DNA from 3 places in the Paenibacillus sp. EKM301P genome. Region 1 is predicted to be linked to each of the others. Evidence: riboswitches for the same ligand, from Rfam matches in the RefSeq annotation. Region 1 holds a riboswitch; each other region holds the start of a gene.

Region 1 (6,640 bases):
CGACGGTTGCACTGGCGGGGTTCGTACCGTGCGAGGAATCCGGCACGAGCACCTTGGTACGTCGCTCACCACGTGCCTCGTGGTACGAGCGAATCATCATCAGCCCGGTCCATTCGCCATGGGCGCCAGCAGCGGGCTGGAGCGTGACGGCATCCATGCCGGTCAACGCAGCCAGATCGTTTTGGAGCGTATGCAGCAGCTCCATAGCCCCCTGGATGCTATTCTCCGGCTGATATGGATGAATTTTAGCGAAGCCTGCGTAACGGGCGACATCCTCATTCACTTTTGGATTGTATTTCATCGTACACGAGCCAAGCGGATAAAATCCGTTGTCGACGCCGAAGTTGCGCTGGGACAGGGCGGTATAATGGCGAATAACATCTACTTCGTATACCTCGGGTAATGCCGCAGGTTCGCTGCGCAGCGCATAATCCGGCAAAAGCTCTGCCACCGGGCGACGAGGAACGTCGCACTCGGGAAGGGAATAAGCGATGCGACCCGGACGGCTCAATTCAAAAATGAGCGCTTGATCGTGTTCCTTCAACAGCTCTTGTTTCTGGTCCGGTCCGGTGTGTGTCATAGCAATCCCTCCAAGGTGTGTACAAATTGGTCAATCTCTTCTTTGGTTCTTTGCTCCGTCACGGCAATCAGCATGTGACCAGCAAGTTCCGGATAGTCCCGGCCCAAATCATAGCCTGCGATAAATCCAGCAGCTAGCAGATTGTCCTGAAGTTTGCTCATATTCGTACCTTCAGGCAGCCTAAGGGCGAACTCGTTAAAGGTCGGTGCGTGAAACGAGGCAGTTATGCCATTCAAGCTCAGCAATTGTTCTAACGCATAGCGGCTTTTATGCAAATTCAGCTCGGCTACTTCCTGGATACCCTGTTTACCCATGACAGACAAGTACACAGATGCAGATAAAGCAAGCAACGCTTGGTTGGAACAAATGTTAGACGTGGCCTTTTCGCGGCGGATATGTTGTTCCCGCGCTTGCAAGGTCAGCACGAAGCCGCGTTTGCCGTTGCGGTCTGTGGTTTGGCCTACGATACGCCCAGGGATACGACGCATATGTGCCTGAGAAACGGCAAAGTAACCGCAGGTCGGACCGCCGAGGGAGGACGAGATCCCAAGCGGCTGCGCGTCTCCTACAACAATATCCGCGCCCTGCTTACCGGGCGCCTCCAGCAAGCCAAGTGCCAGCGGGTTGGCACTGACGACCATTAGCCCCTTGTGTGCATGGATGAGGTCAGCCATCGGCTTCAGATTTTCCACGGCTCCAAAAAAGTTGGGGCTTTGGATCAAGACAGCCGCCGTCTGTTCCGATACGGCCGCGGCAAGCGCATCGACATCCGTTACGCCGTCCGAACAGCCGATCTCCACGATGTCCAAGTCCAATCCGCGCGCATAGGCTGCCAATACCTGGCGTGCCTCTGGATGGACAGACCTTGATACGATAAGCTGTTTACGGCGCGTGGCTGCGGCGGCCAGTGAGCCCGCTTCCGCCAGAGCTGTCGCTCCATCGTACATGCTGGCATTCGCTACTGCCATGCCTGTCAATTCGCAAATATACGACTGGAATTCAAAAATGGCTTGCAGCTCGCCCTGGCTTACTTCCGGCTGATAGGGGGTGTAGGCTGTGTAAAATTCGGAACGTGAGGTGATGTGCTGAATGACGGACGGAATATGATGATCATAAATACCTGCACCAAGAAAGCTGGCATGTGTATCTGTATTGGCATTGTGCCCGGCCAGCTCGGCCATGTGGCGAGTTAGGGCTCTTTCGTCGAGCCGAGAGGAAAGAGGGAGTTCCCCTTGGTATCGAATTGCCTCTGGAATGTCACTGAATAAATCATCAATGGATGATACGCCCACCACACGCAGCATTTCGGTTTGATCTTGTTCGGTCATGGGGAGATAGCGATGCTGCTTCATAAGTTCTGGCTCCTTTCGAAAAGCAAAATTTAGATAGTAAATTAGCTAATACATAATCGTAGTTGGAAAATCCAGAATTTCGTATCTGACATGATCATTTTTTTGAAATGAAGAGGATTTAGGATCAGCGTGGCCGTTTATAAAAAGGGGCTGCGACCACTTCCGCACGCAGGCGTTTACCTCGAATTTCGACCTCCAGCGGTGTAGATAGGGTGCTAAAACGACTGTCCACCAGGGCTAGCCCCAAATTACGCTTCAAGGTGGGCGATTGAGTCCCCGTTGTGACCTCACCAATGTGTTGGCCTTCCGCGAAGACTGGATAATGAGCGCGCGGGATACCGCGGTCAATCATTTCCAGCCCGATCAACTTGCGAGGAATTCCTTGTTCTTTCTGGTGTTGCAGTGCTTCTCTGCCGATAAAATCTCCTTTATTCAGCTTGACGAAGAAACCTAAACCAGCCTCAAGCGGTGAAATGGTGGCAGATAACTCCTGTCCGTACAGCGGCAGCCGTGCCTCAAACCGCAGTGTATCGCGAGCACCAAGCCCAGCGGGAATTAGCCCATACGATTCACCGCAACGAAGCAAACCATTCCACACGGCGGGTGCTTCCTCAGCAGGTATATAAAATTCAAAACCGTCTTCCCCGGTATATCCGGTTCGGGAGACGAGTGCTTTTGCTCCGAACAATTGCACGTTCTCATGGAATCGGAAAGATGCCAGATTCGTAATATCTGCATCTGTCACGGCTGCGGCAATATGTGCTGCTTCCGGTCCTTGTAATGCCAGCAATGCGATCGCATCAGACACATTCTCCAGATGAACCGATGCAGGTACGTGGCGCATGAGCCAATCCCAATCTTTGTCGATGTTGGAGGCATTCACAACGAGCATGTAGCGCTCTGGTCCTTTGCAGTATACAAGCAAGTCATCCACTACGCCTCCATCGGGGTAACACAGGAGTGAATATTGTGCCTGGCCCGGTTCCAACTGGCTGACATCATTCGTGGTTACCCATTGCAAAAAAGCCTCGGCTTCTTTGCCCTCAACCAAAAACTCGCCCATGTGCGAGACATCGAATAAACCCGCGCGTTGCCGGACGGCCTCATGCTCTTTTTGGATGCCGCTAAACTGAACGGGAAGCTCCCACCCGCCAAAGTCAATACAACGAACCCCGGGCTGCGTCCCGTAAGACGAAAATAATGGTGTTCTTCGCAAATTAGACATTTTTTCACTCCTATCCAGTGTAATCGGCTAAACAAAAAAGACAGGCTGAAAGAAACGTATAGACGGCAGTCCATACTCTTCTTTCAGCTCTGTCCTTGATACCAGAAAGTTACCCCGGTGTGAACCAGGTTTCCCCTTGGGTGATCCGCTCTAATCGCGAATGCTCTCCAGAGATGCGTCCGGCAGAGGTCCTTTTGCCTGAGAGATTCACCTGCAATGCAAGTTTACTCCTTCGGCGCTACCTTTTGGATCAACGGTAGGTTACCCGGTTTTGCAGGTAACAACTTGATCCGAGTTCGCGTGCACACTGTCTCAGAAACGACAACAGCTATGCGAATCTTTTGGGTAGTCTCTCCCTCCGCGTTCATCCGCGTTTGCAGTTGTCGGGGTATTTCCAAAAGCATTTGCTATAACCCATTAATACGCAAATTCATTCAAAATGTCAATAAAAATGTCATATAAAACAATCCAAAAAACATTTAATGTATAAATAAGGATATGTAAGCGTTTGTTACAAGTTATCATTTTTTAATATTCTATGCTATATGAGATAACATGAAGTATTTTTGTTAGTATTATTGACATGAGTGTTCATGTTGTCATAATCTTAACCTGTCTAATACAGGTGATTAAAAGCATTTTATTCATGTGGAAGTGAGGCGAAAGCAGGATGAGTGAAGTGAAACGGGAACTTTGGTATACAGACGAACATGAGTGGGTTCAGCGCACAGCAGACGGGACGTTGCGGATCGGCATTACAGACTTTGCACAGCATCAACTGGGTGATATTGTTTTTGTGGAATTACCTGGGGCGGGAGCAACGATTGAACAGGGGGCAGAGATTGGTACAATTGAATCGGTGAAGACCGTATCCGACCTTTTTGCTCCGGTGGCGGGAACCGTATTGAAAGTAAATGAAGCTCTGGAAAGCACACCTGAGCTGGTGAATGAATCTCCCTATGAAAAGGGTTGGATGATTGAAGTAGAGATGGGCAATGATGTCGAGGAGGCTCTGAGCAAGCTGCTGTCTGCGGATCAGTACGAGCAGTTGATTTCGGATGAACAATAATGAGCAATATAAGATGGAATATTAGCGCTTTATTCTAAATTTTTATATGGATATTGAATTGAATAAAAGCATCGTTAGTCCGCTCGTTTTGTGTATAAAATAGTCGCTATGATCTGACATGGCGGCTATTTTTTTGTTGTCTTTTAGAAGACGTAATTACGTCGATTTATTAGATTTAGAGGTGAGCTCCTCTATATAAGGTGCAGATTTACAGCACTGTTTTTTCGACTAATTTCTATTGTTATCGGTCATATTAAGAAGAATTATGCAGGTATAATACGTTGTCCGTTATTTTAAATTTAAATGTTGTCATCAACGTTCATGACGAAAGTACGTTTTCATTTCGTTGATGAAGATAGCGCTGTCATTTAGTATGAATTTTAAGAAAAGGTAGTGATGCTATTTACTCACAAGGAGGATATGAATATGAGCACAGTGGACACAAAGTCCAGTTCAAGCGGTGGCGCTCGTGTCGCCGTACAACGTTTTGGCCGTTTTCTCAGCGGTATGGTTATGCCCAATATGGGGGCCTTTATCGCATGGGGATTAATTACGGCCCTTTTTATTCCGACCGGGTGGTTTCCGAACGAGGGTTTTGCACAACTGGTTGATCCGATGAAAAATTATTTGCTGCCGCTATTGATTGGTTATACAGGAGGCACAATGATTCACGGACAGCGCGGAGGTGTGATCGGTGCCATTATGACGATGGGTGTCATTGTGGGGGCCGATATCCCGATGTTCCTGGGTGCGATGGTAGCTGGTCCGCTGGCTGCATGGATATTGAAGAAGTTCGATAAGGCCATTGAAGGCAAAGTCAAATCAGGTTTTGAAATGCTGGTCAATAATTTCTCGGCCGGGATTATCGGTGCCATTCTAGCACTACTCGCTCATGTGGGGATTGGCCCGGTCGTTCAAACCATCAGCCAAGTATTGTCGACAGGGGTACAGTTTCTCGTAAATGCAGGGCTCTTGCCGCTTGTCAACCTCATTATTGAGCCCGGAAAAGTATTATTTCTTAACAACGCATTGAATCACGGAGTATTGAGCCCGATTGCGCTAGAGGAAGCTGCAAGAACAGGAAAATCCGTTTTGTTCATGCTTGAATCCAATCCTGGTCCGGGGCTCGGTATTTTGCTGGCCTATTGCCTGTTCGGTAAAGGATCTGCGAAGTCGTCTGCTCCTGGTGCAGTCATCATTCATTTTTTCGGCGGGATTCATGAAATTTATTTCCCTTACATTTTGATGAAGCCGATTCTGATTCTTGCTGCTATAGCAGGGGGCGTTGTGGGGACTTTCTGTTTTATGTTAACAGGTGCCGGACTGGTTGCTGCTCCTTCACCAGGCAGTATCATCGCTTATTTCCTGATGACACCAAAAGGCGGATATTTGCCGATGCTGAGCGGTGTGGTCGCTGCTGCGGTCGTATCCTTTGCTGTGGCCGCAGTATTGCTCAAGACAGGTAAGCAAAAGGAAGAGGGGCTGGAGGAAGCTGCATCCCGCCTGAAAGATATGAAAAATCAAAGCAAGGGTGCAAGTGCTAACGCCACTGTAATGGAAGATAACCACGCATCTGATCGTGCTGCTGAGATTGCCGCAGATCGAATGCTCAAGGATAAATCCGAAGTGAACAAAATTGTCTTTTCCTGTGATGCAGGTATGGGTTCAAGTGCCATGGGAGCTTCAATTTTACGCAAAAAAATGAAACAGGCGGGCGTGGGCGTTACGGTAACGAATACGGCAATCAGTGAAATTCCACAGGATGCGGACATTGTCATTACGCAAAAAACGTTGACAGACCGGGCTAAAACGGTAGCCCCGAATGCTGAACACATTTCCATTGACAATTTTCTGAAAAGCCCTGAATACGAAGCGCTGGTTGAACGGCTGAAATCCGACTTTTAATCCCTATAAAGTCAGGCCGGTTGTATACAGTTTGTATTTCCTGCTGGATGGGATGAGAGCTTGGGAAGGAACGGTATGCGCTTATGAATATTACGAAACGACAATCTGACATCGTAGAGTATCTTTTGGAGCAGCCCCAAGAGGTTACGGCCGGGGAAATTGCCGAGAAGATCAATGTCAGCACAAGGACGGTTCATCGGGAACTTGGCGCAGTTGAGTGTTGGTTGGCGGCTCATGAGGTAAAGCTGGAGAAAAAATCAGGGATCGGTATCTATGTGGATGCCGGCCCGACTCAGCTTGCAAGTCTGCGGGAGCAATTGTTGCATACGAAGTCAGACGAATACTCCGCTGAGGAGAGAAAAATTGTAGTGCTGTGCATGCTGCTGGATACACAGGAGCCGATCAAGCTACTGGCGCTGGCATCGGATTTGAAAGTCACAGTAACTACGGTCAGTCATGATCTGGACGAATTACAAGGATGGATCGGAGATCGAGGGCTCGTGCTTGTG
Region 2 (6,640 bases), on a different contig from region 1:
TAAGACAGTTTCGATCAAGACAGATGTCGAAACCTCTAGATTTCTGGATTTGAGCGAGGACAAGCTGAGCTTGAACGCCAAGGAATCCAAAAAGCTCAAGCTGACTGCAACGTACGTAACAGGTACGGAAGAAGATATCACAAGTAAGGCAGAGTGGAAATCCAGCAATGAAGATATCGCTTTTGTCAGCGCGGGGGAAGTCACAGGTTATAAAACAGGTGAGGCTACGATCACAGCTTCTTATGGCGGCAAAACAGCTACAGCTACAGTATCCGTAAATGTGCCTGGTGATCTGTCTCTGTCCTCCAAAACGGCAACGATTGATATTAATGAGGACTATACTGCAACTCTGACGGCTACTTATGCGGATGGACGCAAGGAAGACGTGACACAGGATGCGGAGTGGGCTTCAAGCGCGGAAGATATTGCTTCTGTGTCCAAAGGAACGATTACGGGTAAAGCAGCCGGTAAAGCGGTTATTACAGCGACCTATAACGGCAAAAAACTGACAATTAACGTACAAGTGGGCCTTGTGGACCGTCTGGAAACAGACTCGCGTGTAATTGCGCTTGGTGCTCAAGAAACAAAGCAGCTGAAAGTAACAGGCGTTAAGAGTGGTGGCACAAAAACAGACGTAACCAAGGACGCCACTTGGACTACTAGTAATGTAAAAGTAGTTGAAGTTAGCGAAGGTTTGATTAAAGCGAATGCAAGCGGTAAGGCAACGGTCACTGCTTCATATGGCAAGCAAACCATTACGTTTACGGTAGAAGTGGACGTAGCGCAAAAGATTGAAGCGGATGCCATTGCGTTATCACTAAAATCCGGGGATCAAAAAACGATTGCGATTGTAGTTAAATCCAGTGATGGCAAAGAAAAGGATGTTACAACCCTAGCTGAATGGAAAACGTCCAACTATAAGGTAGCCACCGTCAAAAAGGGTCAGGTTACCGCGGTCAGCTACGGTAAGGCTAACATTCAGGCGAAGTTTGGCGGTAAGGTGATTAGCGTACCTGTTGATGTTGATACGCTTAAATACCTGCAAACGGACGAAGTCGCCTTGACTTTGAAGGCAGGGCAGCTGGCCAAAGTTACGGCTACAGCCACGTATAAGGATGAGTCGGAGAAGGATGTTTCCAAACCTGCTGTCTGGTCCTCGTCCAGAATTATTGTTGCGACCGTCAAAGACGGCAACATTAAGGCACAGGGCAAGGGCAAAGCTGTAATTACAGTGAAATATGCAGGTAAAATGACGAAGGTACAGGTAACCGTTCAGTAATCTGTTAAAATGAAAAGAAAAAGAGCAAGCATACGTCTAGAGACGATATGCTTGCTCTTTTATTTTTTAAAGCTTAGAAGCTACGATTTATTCTTCTTGGTTGATGTGTTGCGTGTCAGTGATTCGGTCAAACGCTTGCCAGTGGGTGTCTGGGCCAAGCCGCCTTTGGCGGTCTCGCGGTGATTCGACGGCATCGCGCTGCCGACTTCAAGCATTACGTCAATGACTTCGTCAGACGGAATGGCGCTGCGCACACCCGCCAAAGCCATATCCGCTGCGGCAAGTGCGGTCACGGCTCCCAGCCCGTTGCGCACGATGCACGGAATCTCGACGAGTCCGGCGACGGGGTCGCAAATCAGACCGAGCGTGTTCTTGAGCGCTAGGCCTACGGCGTGAACGGCCTGCTCAGGTGTGCCGCCGCGTAGCTCGACCATAGCTCCAGCGGCCATCCCGATGGCTGAGCCAATCTCAGCCTGACAGCCTCCCTCCGCGCCGGAAATGAAGGAATTGTTGGCGATGACGTAGCCAATGGCTCCGGCTGCGAACAAGCCGTGCACCATATGCTCATCATCCCAGCCGAACCGCTCCTGCGCACTAATGAACACACCGGGGATGACTCCACAAGAGCCAGCAGTGGGCGTAGCCACAATACGCCCCATGGACGCATTAACCTCCGACACGGAGAGCGCATAAGCCATGGCGAGTGCAGAGGCGTCGCCGGAGCAGGTTTCTCCTGCCCGCAGATACTCGGCCAGACGCTTGCCATCACCGCCCGTTAATCCACTGCGGGATACGGTGTCTTGCGTCTGACCACGATGAACGGCCTCCTTCATGACTTCATAATAATCAGACATTTGGCGGAAGATTTCTTCTTCCGTTGTATTCGTCTCTTGTACCTGCTCTTGAATCATCAGGCGGCCAATCGTGGTGGATTCCTCCGCGCATATGGCGCTGATTTCATGCAGATGGCTAAATCGCATCAGATTCAGCTCCTTTTTTCAAATTAATCATTTTAATTTCGTACATATGTGGTAAGGATCGTAGTTTTGCGATCAGTTCAGCCGTAGGAGGACTGTCCGTTTCGATGGCGGTAAGTGCTTCTCCATCTCGGCCTTTGCGATCCACATGCATATAGGCAATGTTAATGTCGGCAGCGCCGAGTGCTGAAGTCACCGCACCTAATGTGCCGGGCTTATCCGAGTGAAGAAGCACCAACGTAGCCAGCTCCCCGGTCAGGTTGACTCGGAATTCGTTGAGCTGCTGGACATGGATGCTGCCGCCGCCGATGGAGGAGCCCAGCAGTGTGCGCTGATCCTCACCCTTCCACAGTTCAAAACGGACGGTATTTGGATGGGGCGCGGGTAGTCCGCTGACGGCAAACTCCACGGCCATTCCAGCCTGCTCCGCCCATTGCTCGGCATCTGGAATTCGGTGGTCGTCTGTATCGTAATTGAGCAGGCCTGCGATGAGTGCTAGGTCTGTACCGTGTCCTTTGTAGGTGTCGGCGAAGGAGCCGTACAGTGTCATGCGGGCACGGTCCGGCTGCATCCCGAGCCAGTGACGGGCAACGCGTGCAAGCCGCACCGCGCCTGCAGTGTGTGAACTGGAAGGTCCGGTCATGGCCGGACCGATAATGGAAAATACATCTTTGAAACGCATGGTGTGGCCCCCTGTATGTTCTAGTACCATAGTATATGGTATTTCCGCGTTTGTGCGCAGCTATGACGGTTCCTAATGCTGACGTACAATGTGAGCGCAAAAAAGGACAGGATAAGGAAGTTTCCCTTATCTCTGTCCTCGTTACCTGAGAGTTTCGTGCGGTGTCCTTACCGCCTTACCCCTTGGGTGGCTTGCGCTCTCTCCAGAGTTGCGTCAGATGACGATACATGGACCTGAGAGATTATCCGCCAGCCGGGTGCTGACGTCTTGCTCCTTCGGTGCCGCCAGCGTGTAAGCCCCTGGACAGACTCTCCCGTCATCTTCATTCGCGTATACCGTTCTACATATCTTTCTTAGCGTAATGTATGCCGTGCTCGGTGTCAATCGCAGGTTTCAATTTTTACATAAACAGGCGAGTTTCCGATAAAAAAGATTAAAATTTACATAATTATGGATGAAATCAGGAAGGAATTAGAAGATTGACAGCTAATCTGATAGAGGACAAGTACATTTATGGAATTATAGGAGGGATATTGACGTATGGTAAAAGGCTTGCGGTTCACAGGTTCACGCTTGAAAGGGGTGCTGCATCTAGCAGCGATCGTATCGCTGTTGATTGGGATCCTCGTTCCATTCGGTCAGGTCAAGGCAGAGGGAGCATTGACAGTAGACGAAGCACTTCAGCGCCAAGGCAGTGGAGGTACAGTGACGGTGGAAGGCTACATCGTCGGACATGCTACCGGATCGAAAACAGCTAATTTTTCTGCTCCGTTTGCGAATGATTTTAACGTACTGATTGCCGACCAGGCCAATGAACGTAGCACGTCTAATCTATTGGATGTGCAGCTGACATCTGCGTACAGAGGGCAATTTGGGTTAACAGGTCATCCTGAACTGGTCGGCAGCAAAATTCGCGTGACAGGTACGCTTGGTGCCTACAATAATTTTGGTGGAGTAAAAAGTCCAAGCGCTGTGGAACTGGTGAGTGGAAGCGAGCCGGGGGAACCAGGTGAACCTGGCGAACCTGAACCTGGCAACCCGGGTCAACCCGGTACTACACTGCCGGATGGAAAAGGCAAAAAGGTGCTGTTCGATAATACGCACGCACAGACGGCTGGTGCAGCAGATTGGGTCATTGAAGGCGCCTTCTCCGACTTTGCTAATGGATTACGTAATGTAGGCTTTACTGTGGATCAATTGAACCGCCCTATTCCTTTTACTTATGGAGAACAGGCCATAACCTATGATAAGCTGCGCCAATATGATGTGTTCATCATCGGTGAAGCGAATGTGGCCTTTAAGGCATCCGAGCAGGCTGCCCTGCTGCAATATGTGAATAACGGGGGAAGTGTCTTCTTCATCTCCGACCATTATAATGCCGACCGTAACAAAAACCGTTGGGATTCCTCCGAGGTTATGAATGGCTACCGTCGTGGAGCCTATACTAATCCGGCCAAAGGCATGACTGCAGAAGAAGCTGCATCGCCGGCGATGCAAGGATTAACAAGCTCCGATTGGCTGGCGACCAACTTTGGTGTTCGTTTCCGTTATAATGCGCTTGGCGATGTAAATGCTACGGACATCGTAGCCGCAGATCAATCCTTCGGCATTACCAAGGGTGTACGCTCGATTGCCATGCATGCGGGATCTACGCTGGCTATTATTGATCCTACCAAAGCCAAAGGAATTGCCTATATCCCGACAGGTACAAAAAAATGGGGCAATGCAGTAGACCAAGGAGTCTATAACGGCGGAGGCCGTGCGGAAGGTCCTTATGCTGCGATCTCCAAGGTGGGTCAAGGCAAGGCAGCATTTATCGGTGATTCTTCCCCTGTAGAAGATGCTACTCCGAAATATGCGCGTGAGGAAAACGGACAGTCGAAAAAGACATATGATGGTTTTAAGGAAGTAGACGATGCCACCATCCTAGTGCAAACGGTTCAATGGCTTGCGTGGAAGCAGGACTATACGAAATTATCCGATGTGGCAGGTTTAACGCTGGATCAACCGACGAAGCTGCTGCCGTTTGAAGAGCCTGCGGCTTCCACAGAACCGCAACCGGAGCCTTGGTCTGCTCCAGCAGCAGGCTACAAATGGTACGATCCAAGAACGTTCAAGCCGGGCTCCTATGGAGCGGCTTCGTAATAAACGCAAAAAATAATTCAGTGTGATTGGTTGGTGCTAGTTAGCCGTTTGGTCCTCTGTAGGGGATCAAACGGCTTTTTTGTGATGAAAATTAACCTGTGGTTGGTTATTTTATTACATTTTGTGCCAGGAAGGTCGCGCTACGGCTGGATCATTGATTTTTTAAATGATGTTGATAGCATAATCTTAATTGATATATCCATATACTGGTGATAGGATGTATTCAAATTATTCCGACAAAAACGGTATGTAATGTTTGTGGAAGGTTTTAACATCAAACATGGTGAGAATAAGCAGGACAAGACCATGGAGAATGGAGGAAGCGCGCGCATTGAATATCGAACCTGTGTTGGAGATTAAAGGATTATCCGTGTCTTTTCGCATCAGGAATCAATATCACCCTGCAGTCGATCATCTGGATCTGACGCTCAATCCTAATGAAGTGCTGGCTGTAGTCGGAGAATCCGGTTGTGGCAAAAGCGCGCTGGCGCTTTCCATCCCACAATTGCATGACATGGAGCGGACACGTGTCGAAGGAAAGGTTCTTTTTAAAGGCACGGATCTGATCCGTCTCTCCTCAGGGCAAATGAATAAAATCCGCGGAGCGGGCATTGGCATGATCTTTCAGGACCCGCTGACAGCACTGAACCCGTTAATGAGCATTGGCAAGCAGATCGAGGAAAATCTCGATTATCATACGTCCCTATCTACGAAGCAAAAAAGGGAACGTGTACTGGAGCTACTGGAAAGCGTGGATATACCCAACCCCGTACGTGTGTATGAACAGTATCCACATGAACTTTCAGGAGGGATGCGCCAGCGTGTGATGATCGCGATTGCCATAGCTTGCCGACCCTCACTTATTATTGCAGATGAGCCGACGACTGCGCTCGATGTAACCATTCAATCGCAAATTCTTGACTTGCTCAAACAGCTTCAACAGGAGACTGGAAGCGGAATTATTCTGATTACGCACGATCTTGGCGTTGTGGCCGAAGTAGCTGACCGTGTGGTGGTCATGTACGCCGGAGAAATCGTGGAAAGCGCTGATGTTTTTGAATTATTCCGGCATCCACAGCATCCGTATACGCGTTCCTTGCTAGCCTCCATGCCGGGATCGCATACCAAGGGAGAATCGCTGCATGTCATTGGTGGCATTGTTCCCTCATTGCAAGATATTCCTCGCAATAGCTGTCGCTTTGCTTCGCGTATTCCCTGGATTCAGCAGAGAATGCATGAAGACCATCCCCAATTAAAAGAAATTTCCCCCGGCCATTGGGTCCGCTGTACATGTTACCAGCATTTTCATTTTGAAGACGAAACAAAGGGAGAGACTGCTCATGGCACTACTGGAGCTAAATGATTTGAAGGTTCATTATCCGGTGCGCGGTGGCTTTTTCCAACGTATCGTTGACCAGGTAAAAGCAGTGGATGGCGTGTCGATCAGCATAGAGGCAGGCCAAACATATGGGCTGGTAGGAGAATCCGGCTGCGGAAAAACGACGACAGGCAGGACGATTATCGGCCTGAATAAGCTGACGAGCGGACAGATTCTTT
Region 3 (6,640 bases), on a different contig from region 1:
GTATCAAATGTTTTAATGCTAACATGTATCCTTCATATTGATCCATAGCGACGGAGCGAATATCGGTATGCTCCATACGTTGCCATGCCACGATCGGTCCATATTTGCAATAGGTACTCAAAAAATCAGTGTCATTCACGCAGGAAATGATGACCAGCGCATCGACTCTTTTTCTTTTTAAATCCTCGAAAGCTTGAAGCTCTTTCTTTTTGTCTTCTCCCGAAGTATAAATAATGGTTTGGAATTCATATTGGCCTGCGATTTCCACAAAGCTGTCCAGAAATGCCAGCACAATTTCATTGATAGTTGAAGTGATGATACCAATCTGAAGCGTCTGACCCTTGGATAGAGAGATCGCATTCCGATTAGGAACATAATCCAATTCCTGCATGATTTTTAAAATTTTAGCTCTGGTTTCTTGGCTTACATGGGGGGACTGATTTAACACTCTGGATACCGTAGCTTTGGAAAAGCCCGCCAGTTTTGCAATTTGATCAAGATTCGACATGATGCTTCTCCTCACCTGAGAAAAAAATACTTGACATGAAACGCGTTACAACAATTAGGATGCTTTATGAGGGCATTACGTCTATTTTAAAGCATCTGTCGATGCATTTCAAAGGAGAACGGTTACCGTTAGTTATGGATTCGCATTGCAGCACCTGACGGGTTACTGACTAAAGTGAAAACATTAAATTAAGGAAAGAGGTTTTCATACCATGACGAAGACGCTAAAAGGATTCCCGAAAAACTTCCTCTGGGGCGGGGCAACTGCAGCCAACCAATTGGAAGGTGCTTTTGACGTAGATGGAAAAGGTCTGTCCAGCGCAGACATGATAGCCTATGTACCTAAATCAGAACGTAAGAACGATCATGCTATAGAAATTTCGTCCGAACGACTGGAGGACATCTTGGCAGGGAAGGTAAACGCCCGTTTTCCAAAGCGTGAAGGTGTGGACTTTTATCACCACTACAAAGAAGATATTGCCTTGTTTGCAGAAATGGGCTTTAAAGTATTCCGGATGTCCATCCACTGGTCGCGGATTTTCCCGAATGGATATGATGCCGAGCCGAATGAAGCAGGATTGCAATTCTACGACAATGTATTCGATGAGCTGCGCAAGTATGGTATTGAGCCTTTGGTAACATTATCGCATTATGAAACACCGCTAGGTTTGACACAGAAATATAATGGCTGGTTGGGACGCGAAGTCGTGGATCATTACGTAAAATATGCCGAAACGGTATTTACACGCTATAAGGATAAAGTAAAATACTGGCTGACCTTTAACGAAATTAATGTCATGACTATGAGCCCGTTTACAGGCGGCGGTGTGGTTATTGACCGTGTAGAAAACAAGCAACAAGCGATATATCAAGCATTGCACCATCAATTTGTAGCAAGTGCATTGGCGACCAAACGGGGACATGAGATCATTCCGGGCGCTCAGATCGGCTGTATGCTGGCCCGCATTGAAAGCTACCCACATACGTGTAACCCAGAAGATATCCTGAAAGCACAGCATGAAAATCAAATGAACCTGTTCTTTACGGATGTGCATGCTCGTGGGGAATATCCCAACTATATGAACCGCTATTTTGAAGAAAATAATATTGTGATCCAGACAGAACCCGGCGATGCCGAAATTTTGAAAAATAACACGGTCGATTTTATCTCATTTAGTTACTATATGACCTTGACCGTATCGGCAGGGCCAGAAGGCGAAAAGGCAGCAGGGAACCTGATAGGCGGTGTGAAAAATCCGTATCTGCAGTCTTCCGACTGGGGATGGCAGATCGATCCGATCGGCCTGCGTGTTACACTGAATACGTTTTATGATCGCTATCAAAAGCCACTGTTCATCGTGGAAAATGGCCTGGGTGCGTATGATAAGGTAGAAGAAGACGGCTCTGTGCATGACACATATCGCATTGATTACTTGCGTCAGCATATTGCCCAAATGAAGGAAGCGATTGCTGACGGTGTTGATCTGATTGGTTACACCAGCTGGGGACCTATCGACCTTGTGAGCATGTCTACGTCCGAAATGTCCAAGCGCTACGGATTTATTTACGTTGATCTGGATGATGACGGTAACGGAACGCTTCAACGCTCCAAAAAGGACTCATTTAACTGGTATAAAAATGTGATAGCAACCAACGGTGAAGAATTGTAATTCCATATCGTTTTGGCGGGTACAGCAGAGAAAATCCTCAGGATGCAATCTGCTGTACCCGCTTTTTGTATAGACACTCTATTGGTTCTTTCAGAGGGCTTCACAAATTTTTCACTTGTAATAAGCTGAAATTTTTCTGTATAATGAATAAAAATTTCATATGTCTGGTTGATGTTTGCGGGAGATGGAATGAAAGTTCCAACCGAAGGGGCAAAACTCTCAGGTGCTTAGGCTGATTTACAGCAACGAGCAGGGACCGTAAACGGACAGAACTCTGGAGAGACCCTTAATTGGGCGCCGAAGGTGCACCGCAGATCACATCTGCTTAAACTCTCAGGCAAAAGGACAGAGACGCGAATAACCTGTGACAGGGATAGCCCTAGGCTTTTTATAAGCTTTTAGAGGTGAAATCCTGCACAAGATGGTTGTATTTTTTCGTGCCTTTAACCTCTCCAGGAGTCGAATCAACAGATTTGACTCTTTTTTGTTTTCTACTATGCTGGAGGAGCGGGTTGAAATGAATTTGGTACATGTGTTAGAAACGATTAGCAGTTGGATATGGGGGGCGCCTCTCATCATCCTTGTTATGGGAACGGGGTTATGGCTGACCATACGTCTAAAAATGTTGCAGGTATTCCGCCTGCCCCTGGCGATCAAGCTCATCGGTAAGGCCCCGAATGAAGGTAGCGGGGATGTAAGTAGTTTTGCGGCTTTGAGTACGGCATTGGCGGCTACCGTCGGTACAGGAAGTATTGTCGGTGTAGCGACAGCCATTAAGCTGGGCGGGCCGGGTGCCTTGTTCTGGATGGTCGTTGCAGCCTTCTTTGGGATGGCGACGAAATATGCGGAAGGTGTACTTGCGGTAAAATACCGGGTGAAGGATCGGAATGGACAATTTTCCGGCGGCCCGATGTATTATATTGAAAAAGGCCTGGGACGCCGTTTTAAACCGTTGGCGATGCTGTTTGCTTTTTCAGGGATGCTGGTAGCGTTGTTCGGAATTGGAACATTCCCTCAGGTCAAGGCGATTGTATCTTCGACTGAAAACAGTTTTGGCGTTCCGCCGATTGTAACGGCGCTGACAATTGCTGTCCTTACAGGTCTTGTGACCATTGGAGGACTCAAAAGCATTGCCAAGGTATCGACGAAGGTCGTTCCTTTTAAAACAGGCCTGTATGTATTGATTTGTATCATTGTACTGATTCGATTTGCTGACCAACTTCCTGCCGCAATTGCGCTTGTGCTTCATTCGGCATTTTCAACTACATCGGCAACCGGCGGATTTGCAGGAGCTACGATTATGCTGGCCATGCGCAGTGGGGTAGCCAGAGGTATTTTTGCCAACGAAGCTGGATTGGGGAGCGCACCGATTGCAGCCGCAGCTGCCAAAACCAAATGGCCTGCGGAACAAGGGCTGATTTCCATGACGGGTGTGTTTATTGATACGATGGTTATTTGTGTGATGACCGGGTTGACGTTACTGGTGAGCGGGGTGTGGAGCGGGCCTACCGATGCAGGCTTGATGACTCAGCAAGCATTTTCCAGTGCATTTCCGCTGGGAGCAGAGCTGCTCACCATCATCCTGATTATGTTCGCATTCACCACCATGCTCGGCTGGAACTATTACGGGGAACGCTGTGTTGAATACTTGCTTGGGGTTAAGTGGATCAAGCCTTATCGTTATTTGTTCATTGTACTGGTTGGCGGGGGCGCGTTCATTAAACTGGATGCGATTTGGCTGCTGGCAGATATTTTTAACGCCATGATGGCTTTTCCGAACCTGATTGCACTGCTCGGCTTGTCGGGAATTGTTGTTGCAGAAACCCGGACTTATATGAATTCTTTGTATCCTAATAAGAACAAGGGTATTCTTGCTGGTGCCAATGTAGGGGCGGCTATCCAAGTAGAAGAAAAGGGACAAACGGTAAATTCATAAATACTAAAAGGGAGTATTCTCAGCCATCACAGGCTTGAGGGTACTCCTTTTTTTAGGTTATAAGACTGGTGATTACCGACATTTTATTTATTCTGAATATCTCTTAATCCATAACGTTTACAAACCTAAGAGTTATTACATGGGAGCATAATCGTAATTTGAAAATGCGAATCCGTAATAGTTGTATTTAAATAACCACCATATTTCTTTATCACTTGCTGGATGTTAAGTAATCCATACCCATGTTTTTTTAAAGGGGGATTGTATGTTTTGGTTGAGAATGCTGTATTGAGATAATTACTTTTTGAATTGCGAACATAAATCCATAGGGCAATATTATCGGTGAAAATTTCCAAATGAATTGAATGCTCTTTCTTTCTAGGAAGCTGCATTACAGCTTCAATAGCATTATCGAAAACATTACCTAAGACAATACATAGATCATGACTTCCAATACTAATATTTGCCGGGTTAATATGGATTTGATGGAAGAAAGCTATCCCACTTTTATTAGCGATGCTGAAAGTATGATTTACTAAAGCATCAATAACGAGATGTCCTGTTGTTATATGAAGTTTTGGTGAGTCTATATTTTTTAGAGTTTGGTTGATGTGATTAACACCCTCTTCCGTCCTCTGTTCTTGTAAACAAGCACGGACAAAAATTAACTGTTTTTTGAAATCATGAATACTTCGTTTGATATCACTAAGAGATCGAGTTGTTTCTTTATAACGTTTTTCTTGCATCAGCATTTGCTTTTGAAAAAAGCATGAGAGGTTTGACTTTTCTATCAACTTGTCCGTTAGAAAGACAATAATCACGTTCATTCCAAGAATACTGATGATTGACATTATAAAGAATAAATTATGTTTCATAAAAGAAAATAAACCGTAATGTATGAGCAAGTTAAACGATGTTCCTATTAATATTACAAAATAATACACAATCCCTATCTTGTATTTCCTTCCTTTTTTAAAATAATGAACTACTAGTACTGTAATAAGTATGAAGTGTAAAGAGGCGAAAAGTAAAAAAAGGTTAACTATTGGATTGGAAAAATGACTTTGCTTTGTTGTGCTAAATAAAAATAAAGAGTAATTAGAAAACGAGGTGACATTAATGTAAACGCAATGATTCAAAAAACTCACCCTTCCTGAAAACGAGAAATTATAAAACGAGCATACGCCTCACGAAGTGATTTAGCGTGAGAACGACCTACAGGGAATTCTTGTTCGTTTGACATAATAACAGAAGTAGCTGAAAACTTACGTATATGAACTAAATTCACAATTATTGACCTATGTATAAACACAAACGGATATTTTAATTGTTCATAAACCGCTTTCAACGTTCCGGAAATAAAATAGTTGTGTGAATCCGTTGCAATACAAAGTTCATTATGGATGTAATTGTTTTCACCTTTTGAGATGACTATGATCTCAGAGTGTCTCAATACAAGATGCTCAGTTTTATTTTTCACAGACAGAAAGTGGGATACTGAAGAACGCATATAATGACATAGTTTATTTATTTTTTCTACAAAGAGTTTATAAGTAAGGGGTTTAAGTAAATATTGAAATGCTTGTACTTCAAAACTTTCTAGCATGTATTCTGGATAGTTAGTTAGAAATATGATTTGAACTTCTCGGTCAGGAAAAAGGCGAATAAGTTTTGCAGTTTCAATTCCCGATAATTCCCTCATTTCAATATCTAACAAGATAATATGAAAGGGGTATCGCTCTTGTGAACTGTAAGATTTGATTAGATCTTCCCCAGATAAAAAGAATTGTAGATTAAAATCTAAGGATTCACTTACTGACATACACATGAAAAAGTGTTGTAAAATTTTATGCATTGCGGGATCATCGTCACAAACAGCAACTTGAAACAAATAGACCACCTCAAATATGTTATATAAATCCAGTATATTGTAAAAAAAGTCTATTCGAAGTGATGTTTTACATATGAAAAAAATTACCATCAGGTTATGGAATTTTTGTTAGTAAAAGTTCAAATGCATACTTATACTGTGGAGAGGACGTAGCCCAGGCGAGGAATGGATACGTTCTTCTTTATTGCTTAGAAACCTTATTTTCAGCCTTTATAAAAGTATTCAGTTAAGGCTCTACTGGTTCAGTTCGCGTCACGATAACGGCAGGAACAAGCAGTTGCACGCTCCTAGTACTTTTAATCTTTGTTGCTGTCTCAAGCAGTCTAATCCTTTACTTTCTTTGGACATATAAACAAAGAATTAACAAGTAACGTACTTTGCCATTAAAGAAATATAGGTAACAAAAATATTAATCTCACATGAAGCTGACATATTTGGTTGTTGAGATGGACTTTTTTGCATTTCAGGATACAAGCTTATTTTTTCTTTTTGCCTTATGCTACATTAAAAGCCGAGAAGGAAAAGCTATCTAGTATAGATATTGTCCAGAGAGAATAAAGTATATGAATAAACTATGAAGGTGTAGGATGGCTTTTAAATTCAGTCCGGTTTCGGATGATGGACATCTATTCTTGG

The links. Region 1 has a riboswitch for glycine ahead of gcvT (glycine cleavage system aminomethyltransferase GcvT). Riboswitches for the same ligand answer to the same signal wherever they lie in the genome.
Region 2: linked by a shared signal. The riboswitch ahead of sdaAB (L-serine ammonia-lyase, iron-sulfur-dependent subunit beta) and the one ahead of gcvT (glycine cleavage system aminomethyltransferase GcvT) in region 1 are both predicted to bind glycine.
Region 3: linked by a shared signal. The riboswitch ahead of HFD99_RS14265 (alanine/glycine:cation symporter family protein) and the one ahead of gcvT (glycine cleavage system aminomethyltransferase GcvT) in region 1 are both predicted to bind glycine.

What each region holds. Positions count from the first base shown of each region.
Region 1 is NZ_JAALFM010000001.1:1,123,326-1,129,965, reverse strand. It holds gene gcvPB (aminomethyl-transferring glycine dehydrogenase subunit GcvPB) at 1-580, opposite strand, end outside; gene gcvPA (aminomethyl-transferring glycine dehydrogenase subunit GcvPA) at 577-1,932, opposite strand; gene gcvT (glycine cleavage system aminomethyltransferase GcvT) at 2,057-3,157, opposite strand; glycine riboswitch at 3,237-3,333, opposite strand; glycine riboswitch at 3,347-3,420, opposite strand; gene gcvH (glycine cleavage system protein GcvH) at 3,828-4,226, shown strand; gene HFD99_RS05000 (PTS mannitol transporter subunit IICB) at 4,653-6,131, shown strand; gene HFD99_RS04995 (BglG family transcription antiterminator) at 6,215-6,640, shown strand, end outside.
Region 2 is NZ_JAALFM010000014.1:71,918-78,557, reverse strand. It holds gene HFD99_RS22140 (Ig-like domain-containing protein) at 1-1,279, shown strand, start outside; gene sdaAA (L-serine ammonia-lyase, iron-sulfur-dependent, subunit alpha) at 1,360-2,259, opposite strand; gene sdaAB (L-serine ammonia-lyase, iron-sulfur-dependent subunit beta) at 2,249-2,938, opposite strand; glycine riboswitch at 3,150-3,264, opposite strand; gene HFD99_RS22125 (DUF6359 domain-containing protein) at 3,479-5,083, shown strand; gene HFD99_RS22120 (ABC transporter ATP-binding protein) at 5,415-6,446, shown strand; gene HFD99_RS22115 (ABC transporter ATP-binding protein) at 6,424-6,640, shown strand, end outside.
Region 3 is NZ_JAALFM010000005.1:73,761-80,400, reverse strand. It holds gene HFD99_RS14275 (LacI family DNA-binding transcriptional regulator) at 1-508, opposite strand, end outside; gene HFD99_RS14270 (glycoside hydrolase family 1 protein) at 720-2,177, shown strand; glycine riboswitch at 2,346-2,430, shown strand; glycine riboswitch at 2,442-2,536, shown strand; gene HFD99_RS14265 (alanine/glycine:cation symporter family protein) at 2,695-4,113, shown strand; gene HFD99_RS25695 (sensor histidine kinase) at 4,239-4,859, opposite strand; gene HFD99_RS14255 (LytR/AlgR family response regulator transcription factor) at 5,258-6,004, opposite strand.